DNA from 2 places in the Streptomyces sp. NPDC028368 genome. Region 2 is predicted to be linked to the other one. Evidence: riboswitches for the same ligand, from Rfam matches in the RefSeq annotation. Region 2 holds a riboswitch; the other holds the start of a gene.

Region 1 (6,904 bases), on a different contig from region 2:
CGCAGACGAGGCAGAGAGTTGGCGCCCAGTGGTGCGGTGTTCTCACCGGCACTGGGGCACTGCGGGCTGACCCACGGGCCGCCGCGCCGGCCGGCCATGCTCTGGCCCCACCCGCTGACAGCGCCGTCCGCACCTGCCCGGCTTCACCGTGTCTCCGAAGTGAGAGGCGACCCACCATGCCGCTGCATCTCCCCCCTGCCCCTGCGCCCGCCCTGCGCAGCGTTCTCGCCGCCCTCAGCTCGCCCACCGCCGTTCGCGAGGCCCCTACCTCCGCCCTGCGCGCCCATCAGGGTCCGCTCGGCCCCGACCACCCGCTGCCCGTCCACGTCTGGGACGACGTCAGCCGCGGCGGCGACACGCCGCTTACCCGGCTGGCCGGATGGCGCTTCCTGGTGCGCAGCGGCGAGCGCGCCGTGGCGGCTGCCGAGGCGATGCTCACGGCCGACGGGTGGACGTTCTCGCACTTCTGCGGCGGCCCCTATGTCGGCGCGACCGAGCAGGCGCTCCAGCAGGCCGACTCCCTGGCCACGGCGTACCAGCCGCGGCTGCTGTCCGTCCCGGAGCTGTACATGCTCACCCTCTGGCTGCATCACGACATCGCCTCGGACGGCGCCGCCGGGCTGCCCGCCCCCGGTGATCTGCTGGTGCCGCTGGCGCCCGCCCCGCCGGGAATCGCCCCGCACCGCCCGCAGCGGGTCGCCGATCTGCTCCCCCGGCTCACCCTGCGCCTCACCCCGCCCGGCCCGCTGCTCGACTCCCCGGCGGCCTGACGGCGCACACCGTCGCCCAGCCGAGCGCCCCGCGACCCTTTCCGGCCGCGGGGCGCTCGTTTGCGCTCACCCGGGCGGTCCAGTGGGTCAACACGACTCCCAACGTCCTTGGGAAGGAATGCAATTGAACCGCCCGCACGGGTGATGCGTCCTTATCCAGTGAGTACCACTGCGGCGAAATCCCTGCGGAAACCCGTCCGTGGGGCAACACTGGGTTCAACCGATGGAAACGGGGGAGCGGCCATGACCACCTCATCGAGCCGCACGACGACGTTCACACCGCAGCGAAAGACAACTCCCATGTGTCAGCACCAACCTCCTTGCCCGTCCGCAGACTCCAGCGACCGGGAAGCCGCTCATCCCGTGGCGCACCACCCCGAGCAAGGCTGGAGCCTGCTGTGCAACGGCGTCCTGCTCTTCGAGGACACCGGTGAGCTGCTGCCGGACGGACAGGTCATCGCCCCGCACCGGCAGGCCGAGCGGGTCGCCAGCGTGGCCTGACGCGCCACCCCTGGCAGTACAACAGGGCCCCCGGCGGACATCGCCGAGGGCCCTTGATGTTGTACGGGGTACCCCGTACGGCCGCATCAGGCGTCGTACGCGTCCAGCGGCGGGCAGGAGCAGACGAGGTTACGGTCACCGAAGGCACCGTCGATACGGCGCACCGGCGGCCAGTACTTCTCCGCGGCCACGACGCCGGCCGGGAAGACGGCCTCCTCGCGGGTGTACGGGTGGGCCCAGTCGCCGCCGAGCGCGGACGCGGTGTGCGGGGCGTTGCACAGCGGGTTGTCGTCCTTGTCCCACTCCCCCGAACCGACCTTCTCGATCTCCGCGCGGATGGCGATCATCGCGTCGCAGAACCGGTCCAGCTCGTTCAGGTCCTCGCTCTCGGTCGGCTCGATCATCAGCGTGCCGGCCACCGGGAAGGACATCGTCGGCGCGTGGAACCCGTAGTCGATGAGCCGCTTGGCGACATCGTCGATGCTCACGCCGGTCGCCTTGGTCAGCGGCCGGACATCGATGATGCACTCGTGTGCCACCAGGCCGCCGGGGCCGGTGTAGAGCACCGGGTAGTGCGGCTCCAGGCGCTTGGCGATGTAGTTGGCGCTGAGGACCGCGACCTGGGTGGCCCGCTTGAGGCCTTCGCCGCCCATCAGGCGGACGTACGCCCAGGAGATCGGCAGAATACCGGCCGAGCCCCAGGGGGCCGCGGAGATCGGCCCGACGCCCGTCTCGGGGCCCGCGGTGGGCTGCAGCGGGTGGTTGGGCAGGTACGGCGCCAGGTGGGCGCGGACGCCAACCGGGCCGACGCCGGGACCGCCGCCGCCGTGCGGGATGCAGAAGGTCTTGTGCAGGTTGAGGTGCGAGACATCGCCGCCGAACTTGCCGGGCTCGGCGAGGCCGACCAGCGCGTTGAGGTTGGCACCGTCGACGTAGACCTGGCCGCCGGCGTCGTGCACCGCCGCGCAGATCTGGGTGATGTGCTCCTCGAACACGCCGTGCGTGGAGGGGTAGGTGACCATCAGGACCGCGAGCTCGTCACGGTGCTTGTCGATCTTGGCGTGCAGATCGTCGGTGTCGACCTCGCCGTCCTCGCCGGTCTTGACGACGACGACCTTCATGCCGGCCATCACGGCGCTGGCGGCGTTGGTGCCGTGCGCCGAGGAGGGGATCAGGCAGACGGTGCGCTGCTCGTCGCCGTTGGCACGGTGATAGGCGCGCACGGCCAGCAGACCGGCCAGCTCGCCCTGCGATCCGGCGTTCGGCTGGATGGAGACCTTGTCGTAGCCGGTGACCGTGGCGAGCCGCTCCTCCAGCTCCTGGATCAGCGTCAGATAGCCCTGCGCCTGGTCGGCGGGTGCGAAGGGGTGCAGCTGGCCGAACTCGGGCCAGGTGACCGGCTCCATCTCGGTGGTGGCGTTCAGCTTCATCGTGCAGGAGCCGAGCGGGATCATGCCGCGGTCCAGCGCGTAGTCCTTGTCGGCCAGCGTGCGCAGGTAGCGCAGCATCGCGGTCTCGGAACGGTGCTGGTGGAAGACCGGGTGGGCAAGGTAGTCGTCGCCGCGCAGCAGCCCCTGAGGCAACGTTTCCGCAGCGACGGCGTCCAGCTGCTCGACGTCGCCGGTCACCCCGAAGGCGCCCCAGACACCGGCCAGCTGCGCACGCCCGGTGGTCTCGTCGCAGGCGATACCGACCAGGTCGGCGTCCACCAGGCGGAGGTTCACACCGGCCTCGCGGGCCTTGGCGACGACCTCGGCGGCCCGGCCGGGCACCCGCGCGGTGAGCGTGTCGAAGTACGCGCCGTGCACGATCTCCACCCCGCCGGCCCGCAGGCCCTCGGCCAGGACGGCGGCGTAGCGGTGGGTGCGCCGGGCGATGGTCCGCAGGCCGTCGGGGCCGTGGTAGACGGCGTACATCCCGGCCATGACGGCGAGCAGCACCTGAGCGGTGCAGATGTTGCTGGTGGCCTTCTCGCGGCGGATGTGCTGCTCGCGGGTCTGCAGGGCCAGGCGGTAGGCCTTGTTGCCGTCCGCGTCGACCGAGACGCCCACCAGACGGCCGGGCAGGCTGCGGGCGAACTTGTCGCGTACGGCCATGAAGCCGGCGTGCGGCCCGCCGAAGCCCATCGGGACGCCGAAGCGCTGGGTGGTGCCCACCGCGATGTCCGCGCCGAGCTCGCCGGGCGAGGTCAGCAGCGTCAGGGCGAGCAGGTCGGCGGCGACGGTGACGACCGCGCCCAGCTCCTGGGCCTGGGCTATGACGGCGCGCGGGTCACGCACCGCGCCGGAGGCACCCGGGTACTGCAGCAGCACGCCGAAGACGCCGCGCTCGGCGATCTCGGCGGGGATGCCGTCGCTCAGGTCCGCGACGACGACCTCGACGCCGGTCGGCTCGGCGCGGGTCTGGATCACCGCGACGGTCTGCGGCAGACAGTCCGCGTCGACCAGGAAGACGCCCTCCTTGACCTTGCCGATACGGCGGGAGAGCGCCATGGCCTCGGCCGCGGCGGTGCCCTCGTCCAGCAGGGAGGCACCGGAGGTCGGCAGGCCGGTCAGGTCGGCGACCATGGTCTGGAAGTTCAGCAGCGCCTCCAGACGGCCCTGCGAGATTTCCGGCTGGTAGGGCGTGTAGGCCGTGTACCAGGAGGGGTTCTCCATGACGTTGCGCAGGATCACCGGCGGGGTGAACGTGCCGTAGTAACCGAGTCCGATCATGGAGGCGAGGACCTGGTTACGGTCCGCGAGGCCGCGCAGCTCCTTGAGCACCTCGGCCTCCGTACGGGCCTGCGGCAGGCCGAGCGCCTCCGCGCTCTTGATCACGTCGGGTACGGCGGTGTCGGTGAGATCGTCCAGCGATCCGAAGCCGACCTGCGCGAGCATCTTGGCCTGCGCCTCGTGGTCGGGACCGACGTGCCGACGCTCGAAGGGGGTGCCGCGCTCCAGCTCGGTCAAGGAGATGCGATTGGTGGTCATCTGCGGGGGCCTCCTGGTCATTGCGACCTACGAGGGGCACCAAGGCGCTGGTGCCCGGACGGCCTCCCCCTCTGTCATCTCAACCTGAGAGCTTCACCGGGCCGCGGGCTGCGGGCCGGCTTTCACCGTCGGTGAGGAGGGGCCCGGCACCATGCCGTCCGCGGCCCGCCCTGCTTTCCAGAGTGACCTCGTCCATGCGGTACGGATGCCTGAGAGATTCCGGGGAGGATTTGCTCCTTCGGCGCCCCCGCCGCGAACGGCAAGGGACTCTCCCGCATGGGGTCAGCGGCCATCCGTCAGCCTACCAGCGCACCTCAAGAGGGAACCCTCGAGTGGCCAGGGCATGAAATGTGCCGTTTGGTAGTTGTCACAATGCCGTTGCGACCACGAAGGAGGGGCTGTGCACACAGATATCGATCCCCGGAGCCTGATCGGCCGCAAAGCGTTCGACCGGAACGGCACCAAGATCGGGACCATTGACGAGGTATATCTCGATGACGCGACAGGCGAGCCGGAGTGGGCTGCGGTGCGTACCGGCCTCTTCAGCCGGGATGCGTTCGTCCCCCTGGAACCGAGCGAGCTGGGCGATGAGGGGCTGCAGATCCCCTACGACCGCAAGCTGATCAAGGATGCCCCGGACTTCGGGGTGGGCCGCCATCTCTCCCCCGAGCAGGAACTCCAGCTGTACCACCATTACCGACTGGATATCTCCTCCCCCGCCTCCGACCCCCGCCCGCCCTCGGGCGACAAGGACTTCGGCCGGGTCGCCGGCTCCGAGGACTGAGCACCCGCAGGCGCCCCGCCCACCAGCGGCAATGGTTCCCCCGGCCGCAGCGCCGGGTCATCGACGGCAAAGGTCCGCACCCTCCCCGGTGCGGACCACGGCTGTTCAAAACGTACGGTCACCCTCCCCACCCCGCTGCCCTGCACCCAGCCGCTGCCGAATTCGTCGTGCACCACATCGAGCCCCGGATGCCAGCGCCGCGGCCGCTCCTCCGCCGTCTCCGGCTCCCCCGCCGCATCCGCCACCGGCTCCGCCGCGGCCCTGGCCGCCGCCTCCTCGGCCTCCTGCTCCGTCGCGAACTGGGCGAACAGATCCTCCTGCGTGAAATCGGCCAGCCCGCTGACCCCCACGCCGAGGAGCCGCACCCCGCCCGTGGTGTCCACCGTCTCCAGCAGCCGCGCCACCGCCTCCCGTACGACCGCGGGGTCGTCCGTGGGCCCGCGCAGCGTCTCCGACCTGGTCAGCGTCGAGAAGTCGTAGTTACGCACCTTGATCACCACCGTGCGCCCGGACCGCCCGGCCGCCCGCAGCCGCTGCACACAGCGCTCGGCCAGCCGCACCAGCTCGGCCCGCACCCGCGTCCGGTCGGTCAGATCGACCTCGAAGGTGTCCTCGACCGAAACGGACTTCGCATCCCGCTCGGCCACCACCGGGCGGTCGTCCTGCCCCAGCGCCATCGCATGCAGCCCGGCCCCATGCGACTTCCCCAGCAGCCGCACCAGCTCGTCCTGCCCCGCCTCCGCGGTCTCCGCGACGGTGTGGATCCCGGCCCGGCGCAGCGCCTCGGCCGTCGCCGGCCCCACCCCGGGCAGCGTCCGCACCGGCATCGGCCCCAGCAGCTCCCGCTCCGTGCCGGGCTCGATCACCACCAGGCCGTCCGGCTTCGCCGCCTCGGACGCGATCTTCGCCAGCATCTTGGCCCCGGCGAGCCCCACCGAGCCGGTCAGCCCCGTGGCCTCCCGTATCTCCCGCCGCAGCCGCTCCCCCACGCCCCGTACGGCACCCACCTCGGCCGCGACACCGCCCGCCTCCAGGTCCACGAACGCCTCGTCCAGGCTCAGCGGCTCCACCAGCGGCGACAGCGCATGCAGCAGCTCCATCACCTTGTCACTCACCTGGCGGTACAGCTCGAAACGCGGACTGAGATAGGCGGCGTTGGGACACAGTCGACGCGCCTGCGCGGTCGGCATGGCGGAGCGGATCCCGAAGACCCGTGCTTCGTACGACGCCGTGGCGACCACCCCGCGCGGCCCGATCCCGCCGACGATCACGGGCTTGCCGCGCAGGCTCGGCTTGGCCGCCTGCTCGGCGGCCGCAAAGAACGCATCCATGTCCAGATGCAGAATCGTCGGCGCGGCTCTCACATGTCCGATGCTGCCGCATGGCACTGACAATCGACCCGATGCCGGGCCGGGAGCTGTGTGCGGGGCTCAGCCGGCCCGGTGGCGCCGCCGCGCCAGCTCGTCGCGCGGGTTCTTCCCGACCAGCGTCTCGCCGGTGTCCAGACGCTCTCCGTGCAGTTCGGAGAGCGCGCTCTCCACGTCCCGCAGCACCACGCCGACGGCGATCCCGAAGACGCCCTGGCCGCCTTGGAGCAGATCGACGACCTGATCGGGCGAGGTGCACTCGTAGACCGTGGCGCCGTCGCTCATCAGCGTCATCCGGGTCAGATCGTCCAGCCCGCGCGAGCGCAGATGCTGGACGGCGGTACGGATGTTCTGCAGCGAGACCCCGGTGTCCAGCAGCCGCTTGACGATCTTGAGGACGACGACGTCCCGGAAGTTGTACAGCCGCTGGGTGCCGGAGCCGTAGGCCGGGCGCACACTCGGCTCCACCAGGCCGGTGCGCGCCCAGTAGTCGAGTTGCCGGTAGGTGAT
Region 2 (6,904 bases):
TCAGGTACGCGCCGACCTCGTCGGCGATGCGGCGGAACTCGGCGAAGTCCAGCTGGCGCGGGTACGCGGACCAGCCGGCGACGATCAGCTTCGGGCGGTGCTCCTTGGCGAGGCGCTCGACCTCTTCCATGTCGACCAGGTTGGTCTTCTCGTCGACGTGGTAGGGCACCACGTTGTAGAGCTTGCCGGAGAAGTTGATCTTCATGCCGTGGGTCAGGTGCCCGCCGTGCGCGAGGTTCAGACCCAGGATGGTGTCGCCCGGCTTGATCAGCGCGAACATCGCCGCGGCGTTGGCCTGCGCACCGGAGTGCGGCTGGACGTTGGCGGCCTCGGCGCCGAAGAGCGCCTTGATGCGGTCGATGGCGATCTGCTCGACGACATCGACGTGCTCGCAGCCGCCGTAGTAGCGGCGGCCGGGGTAGCCCTCGGCGTACTTGTTGGTGAGGACGGAGCCCTGGGCCTCCATGACGGCGACGGGAGCGAAGTTCTCCGACGCGATCATCTCGAGGGTGGACTGCTGGCGGTGGAGCTCGGCGTCGACGGCGGCGGCGACGTCGGGGTCGAGCTCATGGAGGGAGCTGTTGAGAAGCGACATGAGTCTTTCCTGGAGTCAGGGGGCTCGATGGGGGTCCCCCCGGACGGAGTCCGGGAGAGCTTCCACGCGGGCGGCGGCAGGGACGGGGAAGGGCCGGGAGGCCTCAGCCCTGGACGAAGGCGGCGTACTCGTCGGCCGAGAGCAGGTCGCCCGGCTCGCCGCTGATCTTCACCTTGAACAGCCAACCGCCCTCGAACGGGGCGGAGTTCACCAGCGAGGGGTCGGCGACGACGTCCTCGTTGGTCTCCACGATCTCGCCGTCGACGGGCGCGTAGAGATCGCTGACCGACTTGGTGGACTCCAGCTCACCGCAGGTCTCGCCCGCCGTGATCGCCGTGCCGACCTCGGGCAGGTCCACGTAGACGACATCGCCGAGCGCGTTGGCGGCGTGCTCGGTGATACCGACCGTCGACACGCCGTTGTCGGCGGCCGACAGCCACTCGTGCTCCTTGCTGTAGCGCAGCTGCTGGGGGTTGCTCATGGCTCGATTCTCCTGTACGCGAAGGTGTGATCGTGAAAGGGGTCTGGCGCGTCTTGCACAGTGAGACGGCAGCGGGTGCCGCTCCCGTGGTGAACCGTTACGTCAGAACGTCGGACGCTGACATCCGCCGCTGACTTCCGCTGCTTGCTTCCGGCGCTTACTTCTGGCGCTTGTAGAAGGGCAGCGCGACGACCTCGTACGGCTCATGGCTTCCACGGATGTCCACGGCCACACCCTCGGTGCCCGGCGTGGCGTAGGCCGCGTCCACGTAGGCGATGGCGAGCGGCTTGCCCAGGGTGGGGGAGGGTGCCCCGGAGGTGACCTCGCCGATGACCGTGCCGTCGGCCGCGACGACCTGGTAACCGGCGCGCGGCACCCGGCGCCCCTCGGCGATCAGTCCGACCAGCTTGCGCGGCGGGGTGACCTCGGCGCGCTCGGCGGCCGCCGTCAGCGCGCCCCGGCCCACGAAGTCACCGTTGTTGGTGGTCTTCTCGAATTTCACGACCCGGCCCAGGCCCGCGTCGAACGGCGTGGTCGCGGTGGTCAGCTCGTGCCCGTACAGCGGCATGCCCGCCTCCAGACGCAGCGTGTCGCGGCAGGAGAGCCCGCACGGGACCAGCCCGGCGTCCTTGCCCGCCTCGGTCAGCGCCTCCCAGAGGGCGACCGCGTCCGCGGGCCGTACGAACAGCTCGAAGCCGTCCTCGCCGGTGTAGCCGGTACGGGCGATCAGTGCCGGGACACCGGCGACGGTGCCCGGCAGGCCCGCGTAGTACTTGAGGCCGTCCAGATCGGCGTCGGTCAGGCGCTTGAGGATGCCGGGGGACTCCGGTCCCTGGACGGCGAGCAGGGCGTACGCGTCCCGGTCGTCGCGGACCGCGGCGTCGAAACCGGCCTGCCGCTGCATCAGCGCGTCCAGCACCACCTGGGCGTTGGAGGCGTTGGCGACGACCATGTACTCCTGGTCGGCCAGGCGGTAGACGATCAGGTCGTCGAGGATGCCGCCCTGCGCATCGCAGATCATGGTGTAGCGGGCACGGCCGGTCTTGACTCCGCCGATGTTGCCCACCAGCGCGTAGTCGAGGAGGTCGGCGGCCTGCGGTCCGGTGACGGTGATCTCGCCCATGTGGGAGAGGTCGAAGAGACCGGCGCGGGTGCGGACGGCGACGTGTTCGTCGCGCTCGCTGCCGTAACGCAGCGGCATGTCCCAGCCGGCGAAGTCGGTCATGGTCGCGCCGAGCGCGCGATGGGTTTCATCCAGCGCGGTGCGGCGGGGGGCATCAGTCATGGTTCTGGGCTCCCAGGCATGGGTGACAAGACGTTCTCCCCATCTGTCATCGGAACCTGAGAGGTTCACCGGGATCCCGCGAACGGACCCGGTTTGCACCTTGGGTGGAGCCGCACCGCTGCGGCTCGCTTTTCAGATCTGCCTCGCCCGCGCGGTATAGGGGCCTGAGAGATTCAAGGGAGGACTTGCTCCTTCGGCGCCCCGCCGTGGCGGCCGGGGACTCTCCCGCGCGGATTCAAGCGGCCGGTATGCAGTTGGCTGTGCACAGGTGAGCAGAGGTGCGCACGTGGCGCCGACATCATTGCACGGGATCGCCGGATGGAGGAGGGGTGGCCGTCACCCGGTCACGACGTGGGCAGATCCGGCAATCGCCTTGAAGGGCATTACCTTTTCTTGACACTCTGCGGGGAGGGGACGGGACCGAACGGACCCGAACCGGACCGGGAGGGGCGATCACGGTGCACAGCGAAGCCGCATTCGCGACAACGTCAGGGGTCGCTCCCCAGGGACCGCCGGCCGTGGCGCGCCGTCCTCGGCGCGCGCCGAGGAATGTCGTACGGCCCGGCCGCGGCGCCGGCGTCGTGGACCTGCGGGGCGCCGGCCGCGCCCCGGTGGAGATGCGCTTCCCGGCGGGCGATCTGGTGGTGGTCTCCGGGCTGCCCGGCAGCGGCAAGAGCACCCTGATGCACCGCATCGTGCCGTCGCTGGACGCGCGGGGCGCCGCGGTGCACCGCATCGATTCGCAGGACGTGCGCGAGCGCTGGGAGCGGGGCAGGCTGCGCCGGCTGCCGTACGGGCTCTACCGTCCGCTGGTCCGGGCCGCGCACTACCTCGGGCTGCGCCGGGCGCTGCGTTCCGGTGCCAGCGTGGTGGTGCACGACTGCGGGACGCTCGCCTGGGTGCGCCGGTGGATCGCGCGGGCGGCCCGGCGCGACGGCCGTGGGCTGCATCTGGTGCTGCTGGATGTGCCGCCCCGGGTGGCGCTGTCCGGCCAGCGGTCGCGGGGGCGCGGGGTTTCGGGCTATGCCTTCGCGCGGCACCGGGGTGCGGTGGGCCGGCTGGTCGGTGCGGCCGAGTCGGGGCGGCTGCCGCGCGGGTTCGGCTCGGTGGTGCTGCTGGACCGGCGCGCGGCGACCGTGCTGGAGACGGTCGGTTTCGACTGAGCCGGCGGGCCCCTGCCCCGCACGTCCCGCCTCCCGGTTTCTCGTCTAGGGTCGTTGGCCAGATGGCGCGGTTCGGAACGGGTGGATGCAGATGACATTTCCGGAGCAGGGGAACTTTCCGGAGCAGGGAATACCGCAGCTGGCCTGGCCTGCGAACGAGTTGGAAGAAGTGCTCTCGGCCGCGGTCGGGCACCCGGGCGCGGGTGGCCGGATCGTGGAGGTCCTGGGGCGCAGCCGGGTGTGGGTGCCGCTGCCCAACGGCGGCGGACCGGAGTACGCGGGGCCGGGCGGGCGCGGACTGGATCTGCCCACGGTCGAGATCGAGGGCGTGGCATACGTTCCGGTCTTCAGCTCCGAGCAGGAGTTCATGAAGGCCGTCGGGTCGCATATGTCCTTCACCGTCGCCCCGGCCCGGGAGTTCGCCCGCGGCCTGCCGCCGAAGCTGGGGATCGCGGTCAACCCGGACGGCACCATCGGCGTCCCGCTGCCGCCGCTCGCGGTGGCCGAACTGTGCCGGGCGGGGCGTGCGGAGGCGGACGGCGGTCTGCCGAGCGGCGGCCGGGTGCGGCTCTTCGAGCCGGACTGGCAGGAGGAGCCGGTGGACTTCCTGGCCGCGGCCGGACTGGAGTTCTCCGGTGCCGGAATTGTCCTGACTGCCCGGCGTGCCCTGGCAAGTGTCGAGGGCGACACGCCCACACTGTTCGTCGGTGTTCAGATGGCGGCCGACCTCTCCGCGCTGCACGACGGCACCGCCCGCCAGGCGGCCCTGGATGCCCTCGGACGTGCGCTCGGCGCGGTGCCGGTGCCCTGGCCCGTACAGCTGGTCATGCTCGACATCGCCCAGGGTGATCCCGTCGCCGACTGGATGCTGGAGCGCGTGCGGCCCTTCTACTCCCGGGACCACTCGTAAGCTGGTTGGATGACGGGCGGGCGCACCCACACGTGCCCTGCCGATGAGAAGGGACGGACCACGTGAGCGCGGGTGCGCATCAGGGAGCGGCGGCGGCCGGTCAGGTCGAACAGGCGCTGCAGCAGGTCTCGCCCGGCCGCTACGACGCCTATGAGGCGCTGCTGCAGGCGCTCGCCGCCGGCCAGGTCTGGATGCTGCTGTGGCAGGGCCGCGCCGGGATGCCCGATGCGCAGTACGGAAACATGGAGGTCGAGGGCCTGGGCTATGCGCCCTGTGTGACCTCCGCCGCCGAGCTCGCCGCGTCCGGCTGGAACCGCGACCACGAGCTCGTCACCGGCCCCGAGATCGCCGCCGCGCTCTTCCCCGACCGCTGGGGTCTGTGGCTGAACCCGCATGCCCCCGGCGGCGGCGTCGGTATTCCGTGGCTGGATCTGCGCCGGATCGCCGGCGGCCTCGACCGGCTGCCCGCCGGGCCGCTGCGGATCTCCGAACCGGTCATCGACATTCCGCAGTTCTATGCCCTGCTCGCGCAGAATGCCCATCGGACGCCCGCTGTGCGGTCGTTGCGCCGGGCTTGGGTGCAACCCGCGCTGGGTGCCCCGTATCTGGCGATCGGCCTGGATCTGTACGACACCGGGCAGCAGGCGGTGGACTCGGTGCGGCTGATGATTCAGCAGTCGATCGGTGCCGTTCCGGATGGTTTGCCCGTGTCGACGGTCGCGATGAACGACGAATTCGACCCCGTCGGCATGTGGATGCGCGCGTCCACCCGCCCCTTCTTCGACCGCGACGGCTACGGCCAGGCACCGGGTCAGCCGACCGCCGCCGCGCCCGCGTACGGATACGGCTACCCGCGCCCGTACTGACGCCCACGTCAGCACCGGAGGCCGCCGTCGGGCGTCGCCACCGGCGTCGATCTTGGGGCGAATTGGCCCCATGCGCCCCGCAGTTGAGTGCCGCTGCCGCACATATTCGCTCCGCTCAGCCGGTATTGCCGTCCGTATAACGGAACCCCGCTGGCCACATCACAGTTGCGCATCCATTCACCGCCAGGTCTGGTGAGTGATCGCGAATCGGATGAAGACTCCCGCAACAGAGAGCTTCGGCTCTTTGTACGACCGACCATCCCAACCGGCATTGCGTGATCCCTGGACTTTCCCTGGGCGCACTTCCGCGATGTCCGTTCGACTTTGCCTCGGCCGCGCCCGTTGCGGCTGTTGCACCAGTGATGTGAACCAAGCCGCTACCGCGGCGGGCATGGGCCGACCACCGTCGGCCGAGAGGGGTCAAAGGCACCGTGACCGCACCGATCGAGACCACCGGGGCGGCTGCTGAGGCGCAGCCGGAAGCGGTGCTGCAAGGCGTGGAGAGCAAGCGCATCCAAGGGCGCTCACTCGGCCAGATCGCGCTGCTGCGCTTCCGCCGCGACAAGGTCGCGGTAGCGGGCGCCATCGTTGTCATCCTGCTCGTCATCCTCGCGGCGCTCTCGCGTCCCCTCCAGGCCCTGCTCGGCCTGGACCCGGACAGCCCCAACCAGAGCCTGATCGACCCCAACACCACGCTGCCCAAGGGCGACTTCGGCGGCATGAGCGCCGATCACCCCCTGGGCGTGGACCCCAAGTTCGGCCGGGACCTGCTCGCCCGCATCATCGAGGGCTCGTGGGTGTCGCTGATCGTGGCCTTCGGCGCGACCCTGCTGTCCGTCGCCATCGGCACCGTCCTCGGTGTGGTCGCCGGTTTCTACCGGGGCCGGGTGGACGCGTTCATCAGCCGCATGATGGATGTCTTCCTCGCCTTCCCGCTGCTGCTGTTCGCCATCGCGATCTCCGCCTCGCTGCAGGGCGGCGCGTTCGGCATGGAGGGTCTGCCGCTGCACATTTCTGTCCTGATCTTTGTGATCGGCTTCTTCAACTGGCCGTACATGGGGCGGATCGTGCGGGCGCAGACACTGTCGCTGCGGGAACGCGAATTCGTGGACGCCGCGCGCGGCATGGGCGCCCGCGGGCCGTTCATCCTCTTCCGAGAACTGCTGCCCAACCTGGTGGGACCGATCATCGTCTACTCGACGCTGCTGATCCCCTCCAACATCCTCTTCGAGGCGGCGCTGAGCTTCCTGGGCGTCGGCATCCAGCCACCCCAGGCGTCCTGGGGCGGCATGCTCAACCAGGCGGTCAAGTACTACGAGGTCGACCCTCAGTACATGATCGTCCCCGGCCTCGCGATCTTCGTCACCGTGCTGGCGTTCAACCTGCTCGGTGACGGTCTGAGGGACGCGCTGGACCCGCGCAGCCGCTGATTTCCGCCGGCATCTGCGCCCAGAAGCCTCAACCACCTATTGACGTTTTCGACGAACGAAGGGGATACCGACCACGATGCGAAGGTCAGTTCCGGTCGCGGCTATCGCGGCCATCACCAGCGCCGGCCTCTTGCTGGCCGGCTGCAGCGGGGGCAAGGGCTCCGACAGCGGCTC

The links. Region 2 has a riboswitch for glycine ahead of gcvT (glycine cleavage system aminomethyltransferase GcvT). Riboswitches for the same ligand answer to the same signal wherever they lie in the genome.
Region 1: linked by a shared signal. The riboswitch ahead of gcvP (aminomethyl-transferring glycine dehydrogenase) and the one ahead of gcvT (glycine cleavage system aminomethyltransferase GcvT) in region 2 are both predicted to bind glycine.

The regions. Positions count from the first base shown of each region.
Region 1 is NZ_JBVHTY010000038.1:8,352-15,255, reverse strand. It holds gene ACZ4S3_RS40075 (hypothetical protein) at 177-770, shown strand; gene ACZ4S3_RS40070 (DUF5999 family protein) at 1,071-1,271, shown strand; gene gcvP (aminomethyl-transferring glycine dehydrogenase) at 1,358-4,243, opposite strand; glycine riboswitch at 4,431-4,528, opposite strand; gene ACZ4S3_RS40060 (PRC-barrel domain-containing protein) at 4,644-5,027, shown strand; gene ACZ4S3_RS40055 (DNA polymerase IV) at 4,937-6,391, opposite strand; gene ACZ4S3_RS40050 (MerR family transcriptional regulator) at 6,458-6,904, opposite strand, start outside.
Region 2 is NZ_JBVHTY010000011.1:14,086-20,989, forward strand. It holds gene glyA (serine hydroxymethyltransferase) at 1-595, opposite strand, end outside; gene gcvH (glycine cleavage system protein GcvH) at 699-1,076, opposite strand; gene gcvT (glycine cleavage system aminomethyltransferase GcvT) at 1,234-2,361, opposite strand; glycine riboswitch at 2,395-2,503, opposite strand; glycine riboswitch at 2,504-2,599, opposite strand; gene ACZ4S3_RS24580 (AAA family ATPase) at 2,880-3,524, shown strand; gene ACZ4S3_RS24585 (enhanced serine sensitivity protein SseB) at 3,616-4,434, shown strand; gene ACZ4S3_RS24590 (enhanced serine sensitivity protein SseB C-terminal domain-containing protein) at 4,497-5,300, shown strand; gene ACZ4S3_RS24595 (ABC transporter permease) at 5,732-6,730, shown strand; gene ACZ4S3_RS24600 (ABC transporter substrate-binding protein) at 6,807-6,904, shown strand, end outside.